2 regions of the Symbiobacterium terraclitae genome follow, and region 2 is predicted to be linked to the other one. Evidence: riboswitches for the same ligand, from Rfam matches in the RefSeq annotation. Region 2 holds a riboswitch; the other holds the start of a gene.
The links. Region 2 has a riboswitch for cyclic di-AMP ahead of J2Z79_RS03340 (CAP domain-containing protein). Riboswitches for the same ligand answer to the same signal wherever they lie in the genome.
Positions count from the first base shown of each region.

Region 1: linked by a shared signal. The riboswitch ahead of J2Z79_RS17650 (NAD/NADP-dependent octopine/nopaline dehydrogenase family protein) and the one ahead of J2Z79_RS03340 (CAP domain-containing protein) in region 2 are both predicted to bind cyclic di-AMP.

Region 1 covers NZ_JAGGLG010000049.1:8,653-12,049, reverse strand. Annotated here, with positions in the region: gene J2Z79_RS17655 (methionine synthase) at 1-405, opposite strand, end outside; gene J2Z79_RS17650 (NAD/NADP-dependent octopine/nopaline dehydrogenase family protein) at 398-1,501, opposite strand; cyclic di-AMP (ydaO/yuaA leader) riboswitch at 1,646-1,806, opposite strand; gene J2Z79_RS17645 (MetQ/NlpA family ABC transporter substrate-binding protein) at 2,255-3,079, opposite strand; gene J2Z79_RS17640 (methionine ABC transporter permease) at 3,119-3,397, opposite strand, start outside.
Region 2 covers NZ_JAGGLG010000004.1:9,114-12,510, reverse strand. Annotated here, with positions in the region: gene lplA (lipoate--protein ligase) at 1-427, shown strand, start outside; gene J2Z79_RS03340 (CAP domain-containing protein) at 734-1,429, opposite strand; cyclic di-AMP (ydaO/yuaA leader) riboswitch at 1,482-1,626, opposite strand; gene deoC (deoxyribose-phosphate aldolase) at 1,868-2,530, shown strand; gene J2Z79_RS19080 (GGDEF domain-containing protein) at 2,622-3,397, opposite strand, start outside.

The DNA.
Region 1 (3,397 bases), on a different contig from region 2:
GCCGCCGGCCTTCTGCGCCGGCGCCCCCCGCAGGTAGTCCACCACCTCCTGCCAGTCCGCCGATCCGCCGAAGACGGCCTCGAAGAAGCCCAGTGCCCGCCCGTGCTCGGCCACCGGGTCTGTCGCCCCCAGCACCCAGCGGCGGCCCGCCTGCCCCTGCTCCTGGGCAGCCTGCGCCAGGTGGTCGAGCACGGCCCGCCCGGACTCGGGCGTGAGCCGGTAGCCCACGGCGACGATCTCGGGATCCCAGGCCGCGACCTCCGCCAGCAGGCGCTCGACCGGCACGGCCGGCCCCAGGGAGCGCACCTCGTAACCCAGTTGCTCCGCCGTCCGCAGAAAGCGCACCACGCCGCCCACGTGGACGTCGTCTCCGATGGCGGCGCCGATGATCCTGGTCTTAGACACGGTCCACCACGTCCCCTTCCAGTGCATATTGGCTGATCCGCTCGGGACCCCAGCCCTCCATCCCCAGGCGGGCCAGGGTCCGGCCGATCTGCCGGAAGTCCACGCCGCACAGCCCGTTGGATACGTGAATCAGCGCATCGGTGACCGGCGTGGAGACGCCGCAGGCTGCCCCCAGCGAGGCGATGGGCACAAGCCCGGTCGGCACGTCCTCCCAGATGTACCGGTGGTTCAGATGGGCTGGTGCGCCCACGTCGGCGTAGGCCGCCGTGGCCTGAATCGCCTCGTAGAGCGTCGGCCGTTCCACGCCGTAGGCCTCGGCCAGCCATTCCCGTGCGGTGAGGGCGCCCACGCCCAGGGCCCGCGCCACTGCCACCCGCTCCGCGTCCAGCCGCTCCAGCAGGGCGGCCACCGAGGGGGTGATCCCCTCCACGTAGTGGCGGAAGGCGCCGCCGGTGGACTCTACCCGACCGGCGTTGAGCAGGGTGACCGCCGGGTGGAAGATGGCGCCTACGTTGTCCAGCGAGGTCTTCCAGACCCAGCGGGCCGGCATGAACTGAGGGAAGGCGGGCTTGACGGCGGCCAGCAGCTCCGCGGTGCGCCGCGCGGGCAGCGCAGCGACCAGCACCTGGCGCTTGATGCCGTGGATGCGGGCCCGGCACGGCCCGACCTTCCGGCTGGCGTAGAGGAATGTCTGGGCCTCGCCGACCGTCACGTCCGCAGTGCACCCCTGCTCCCGGAGGACGTGCGTGAACTCGATGGCCCCGGCGGTGCGGCCCGGCAGCAGCAGCACTCGCTGGCCGTTCCGCAGGTGGGGAGCGCAGCGCTGGGCCACCTCCCGATGGGCGGACGCGGGCAGGACCACGAGGACGGCGTCTGCCCCCTCCAGCGCCTCTGCGACGGTGTCTGCAACCTGCACGGGTCCGAATCCTTCGACGGCGCCCTCCAGGAAGACGCCGCCCGCGGCCCGGACCGACTCCCGCGTCGCGGGGTCTCGGGCCCAGAGGGAGACGGGGTAACCCATCAGTCCGAGGTGGCCGGCCAGGGCGAGTCCGCCGTGGCCGGCTCCGAGCACGCAGTACCGCAGCACGTTCTCCACCCTCCTCTTTGGATTTGTGACTGGCACCGGGCCAATGCTCGGGGAACGGAGAAGGCGCCGGCCAAGTTGGCCGGCGCCCGCCTGAAGGCACAGCGAAGCTCAAGGTCTGGTGACCCCCGCAAAAGAGACGACGAAAGATAGGGCCCACCACCTTGACCACGCTTACGAGGTTAGCTGACGGACTCGGGGCGCCAAAGCGTGCCCCTACGCACCCTCCACTCCCGCCGGAGCCTCGGATGCGACTCGCCCCAGAAAGGTGGTTCCCCCGCTCCCCGCGTTGCACGGGGATTCAGCGATCAGGCGGGTCCTGCACTATTCCGTTGCCGCAAGCGAGATTATTCTATCAAATGGAAGCCAAGTTCGTCAACTCACAACATGCGGCAGGGTGTCTGCCAACTCAGCCCATGAGGGGGGCGGGCGACATGCACGCCCGGCCCGGTGGCACAGATGCGGCAAATGCACCGGGAGGAACGTGGGACTAGGGTGAACCGGCTCGCCCTGCGGAGCACCGCAGCAGAACCGAGCCTACTACACGGAGACAGGCGGTATGTAAGCCCCCCGTGGCACAGATGTGGCAGATACGCCGGGAGGGAAGTGAGACTAGGGTGAACCGGCTCGCCCTGCGGAGCACCGCAGCAGAAGCACGTTACTACACTCGGGCGGGCGACATGCGCGCCCGCCCGAGTGGCATAGACGTATCACACGCCAGGGGAGGGGACTTGGATCAGCGCTCCGCCCCCTCCCCACTTGCAATCAAAACGCAGGGATCACTGCACCGTCATACGTCTCGTTGATGAACTTCGCCACGGCCTCGGACCGGAGCAGGCTCATGAGCTTCTGGATCTCAGGCCGGTTTTCGTCGCCCTTGCGGACGGCCACGATGTTGGCGAAGGGGTTATCCTCTGCCGACTCCCGGGCCAGGACGTTGGCCTTCACCCCGAGGTTCTTCGCCGCATCCAGGTAGTAGTTCGTGTTGATCACCGCTGCGTCCACGTCCTCGAGGCTGCGCGGGAGGTACTCGGCCTGCAGCATCTCGATGTCCAGCTTCTTGGGGTTGTCGACGATGTCGTTGGGCGTCGCCTTGACCCCGACCCCCTCCTTCAGGGTGATCAGGCCCTGGTCGGCGAGCAGCTTGAGCGCACGCCCGGCGTTGGTGGGGTCGTCGGGAATGGAGACCGTGGCGCCGTCAGCCAGCTGGTCGATGCTGCTCAGCTTCGACGAGTAGAAGCCCAGCGGCTCCAGGTGGACGGGCCCCACCGAGACCAGGTCCAGCTTCCGCTCCTCGGCGAAGTTGGTCAGGTAGGGCAGGTGCTGGAAGTAGTTCGCATCCAGGTCTCCCTCGGCCAGGGCGATGTTCGGCTGCACGTAGTCGGTGAACTCCACGATCTCCAGCTTGATCCCCTCGGCCGCAGCCGCCTCCTGGATCGACTTCAGGATCTCCGCGTGGGGGGTCACCGACGCGCCCACCTTGAGGGTGACCTGCTCCGCCTTCCCGGCCGACTGCTTGGCGCCGCCGCATCCCGCCAGGATGCCCAGCGAGAGGACCGAAACCAGTAGGATACCCGCGATACGCTTCATCTGGCGCTCATCCTCCCCAGTCTGTGTGCAGACCGCTTTCTATTTATGCGTAAACCTGTTGGCCAGGCTATCGCCGATCCACTGCATCACCTGAACCATGACGACCAGCACCACGAGGCTCACGTACATCACGTCGAGCTGGTACCGGTTGTATCCCCACTTGACGGCGACGTCGCCCAGGCCTCCGCCGCCGATCGCACCGGCCATGGCCGAGTAGCCCACCAGGTTGACCAGCATCAGCGCCGTGCCCCGGACCAACGAGGGCAGCGCCTCGGGCAGAAGCACCTTGGTGACGACCTGCCAGTTAGAGGAGCCCAT
Region 2 (3,397 bases):
CCACGCTCCCCGGCCCGTCACCATGGAGGAGTTCAAGCGCCTGCTCAAGGGGTACATCCTGCAGGCCGAGGGGCTGGAGCCGATGGAACTGACGCCGGAGCAGCTGGCGGAGGTGCGGCGCCTCCGGGATGCGAAGTACGCCACCTGGGAGTGGAACTACGGCGCCTCGCCCGCCTACGACATGCGGCGGGAGCAGCGGTTCGACGCCGGGACGGTTACCGTCCACCTCCAGGCGGAGGCGGGGCGGATCAAGGCCGTGAAGATCTACGGCGACTTCTTCGGCAGCGGGGAGCTGTCCGAGCTGGAGGCCGCCCTGGTGGGCCTGCCGCTGGACGACAACCTGGAGGAAGCTCTCGAACGGCTGAACGTCGGCTGGTACATCCAGGGGCTCACCGCCCGGGACCTGGCCGGGCTGCTCAAGGGCTGACGCAAGGGCATCAACGACTGCGACGGGACCAGCGCCGTGCCCTGGGCCGAGGCCGGCGGCATGATGGCCGTGTTGCCCTCTGTGTTCTTCGTCACCGTGGGACTCTGGCTGGGGAACGATGTCTCGGTCGTCCCGGGCCTCATGTTCGGGATCACCCATACAGCGAGCGCTTGCCTCTGTCTCTTGAAATAGGCGTCGCCCCACCTTGCGAGGGGCGCCGCACGCAGATGGGGCGCGCCGAAAAGCCCTGCCTGCCCACAGCAAGAAGGAGGCACTTCGCGTTGAAGTGCCTCCTTGGCATTCGTGTTACCGGCCCACGAACATCTGCGTGAACATCATGCCGTACGGGCCGCCCTCGACGATGCCGATGCCGATGTGGGTGTACTGGGCGTTCAGGATGTTGGCCCGGTGGCCCGGCGAGTTCATCAGGGCGTTGTGCGCCGCCTGGACCGACTGGTTGCCGGCGATGTTCTCGCCAGCGGTCCGGTAGGTCACGCCATACGCCTTCATCATGTCAAACGGCGAGCCGTAGGTCGGCGAGTTGTGGCTGAAGTAGTTGCGGTTGATCATGTCCTGGCTCTTCATCCGGGCCAGCTTGGTCAGCTGCAGGTCGGCCTGCAGCGGCTTCAGGCCGGCCTTGGCCCGCTCCTGGTTGACCAGGTTCAGCATCTGCTGCTCGGTGGCGGTGAGGCCGCTCACGGCAGCGGTGGTCTGCGGCTGGGTCTGCTGCTGCATCTGCTGCTTGGGCTGCTGCTGCGTGGGCTGGCTGACCGTCGTCTGCGGCTGCTTCGCCTGGGTCGTCTGGGCGGTGGTCTTCGGCGTGTACCACTTCACGTTCAGCTTCGGGAAGTACCAGCTCAGCACGCTGGCCAGGTCGGTGCGGGCGGGCACCTTGATGGTGTAGGTATAGGTGTAGGTGGTCGCGGCCGAGGCCGGCGCGGCCATCGTGAGCGAGGCTGCGGCGACGGCCAGCGCGATGGCAAGGCCCTTGAAGAACTTCATGCGTAACTCCTCCTTGCTGAGTGTGTCTGACTGCCACAGACACGGAGGAGGATGTCTCCCCCTGCTACGCTTGCGGGGTTAGCTGACGGACGCGGACGGCAGGAGTGTCGCCCGGGCAGCCGTTGACTGGCTGCGCTTAGCCCCAAGGAAAATTGGGTCCCCCGCTTCCGCACTGCGGAATTCAGCGCGTGTGGCAATCGCGATGCGTGTCTAAGCTTAACGTCTATAAGTGTATACGTCCATGTATAATCTGTGGCAGCAGCGCCAGCCGGTTGCCAGGCCGGGCAGAGGGCGACGCCGCTTCCAGCGCACTGGCAGGTGAACATCCAGTCGTCACCGAATGCTACACCCGGAGCCACCCCGCCATGAGCGCGGGAAGACTACCGACGAGCTCTGCGGCCCCGCCACGAGGAGGTTGTTGTCATGGACGTCACGCGCATGACGCGCGCGCAACTGGCCAAGCTGATCGATCACACGATGCTGAGACCCGACGCCACTGAGGCGCAGATTCGCACGCTCTGCGCCGAGGCCCGGGAGCACGGCTTCATGTCCGTCTGCGTCAACCCGCACTGGGTCCCGCTCTGCCGGGACCTGCTCAGCGGTACCGACGTGCTGGTCTGCACCGTCATCGGCTTTCCGCTGGGGGCCAACCGCAGCGAGATCAAGGCTGTGGAGGCAGAGGACGCCGTGGCCCGCGGCGCCCGCGAGGTCGACATGGTGATCAACATCGGCGCGCTGAAGTCCGGCCAGCACGACGTGGTGCTCAGCGACATCCGCGCGGTGGTGGAGGCCGTCTCCGGAGAGGCGCGCGTAAAGGTGATCATCGAGACCGGGCTGCTGACCGACGAGGAGAAGGTGACGGCCTGCCGCCTGGCGCAGGAGGCGGGGGCAGACTTCGTCAAGACGTCGACCGGCTTCGGCCACGGCGGCGCCACGGTGGCGGACGTCGCCCTGATGCGGCGAACCGTCGGCCCGGCGATGGGCGTGAAGGCCTCGGGCGGCGTGCGCGACCTGGCCACGGCGCTGGCCATGGTGGAGGCGGGGGCCAACCGAATCGGTGCCAGCGCCGGGGTCGCCATCCTGGCCGGGCTCGCGGAGTAGCCTTCCAACGCGGAAAAGCCATCGGGCGTGGGGAGCAGCGCTCCGCCGCCGCGATGGCTTTCTTCTTTCGCCTGTCTGCCGCAGGACCGCCTCAGGAGCCCACCACGACCCGGTTGCGCCCGGACTCCTTGGCGCCCAGCAGCGCCTGGTCCGCCCGGCGGACCCAGGACGCCACGGTGTCGCCCGGGTGGTACGGGGCCACGCCCAGGCTGATGGTCACCTGCAGGAAGCGGTCGCTCAGCTTCTGGTGCACCGCGTCGCCGAGCCGCTGCGCCAACTGGTAGGCCTGGGAGAGCTCGCTCACGTGTACCAGCACGATGAACTCGTCGCCGCCCCAGCGGCCCACCCGGTCGGTCGACCGCAGGGTCTGGCGCACCGCGGCGGTGACCGCGCGCAGCACCAGGTCGCCCGTCTCGTGGCCGTACGTGTCGTTGACCTGCTTGAACCGGTCCACGTCGAACATGATCATGGTGGCCGGCTCCATGCCCTCCTCGGCCTCCCGGATCTCCCGCTGGATGTAGGCCTGCATCTGCCGCCGGTTGGGGATGCCCAGGAGCGGGTCGGTGTGGGCCAGGTCGGCCATGGACCGGGCGAGGTGGCGCGTGCGGTCGTACTGCTTGCGCATCTCCGCCCAGGAGTAGAGCAGGCAGAGGAGTACCGCGTTGGAGAGGTAGAACTGGATCAGCGGCTCCAGCAGGGCGGGCCGGACGCCGCTCTGCCCCGTCCGCACGAGGTAGGCCGCGCCGATGACCAGCAGGCCGGTGTAGATGCCGCTGGCCGCCCAGGTGGCCCGGTGGCTGCCCAGCGGGAGGAGGACTGCGGCCAGGGAGACCGAGCCCCATGGGGCGAGGCGGGCGAAACGCCCGG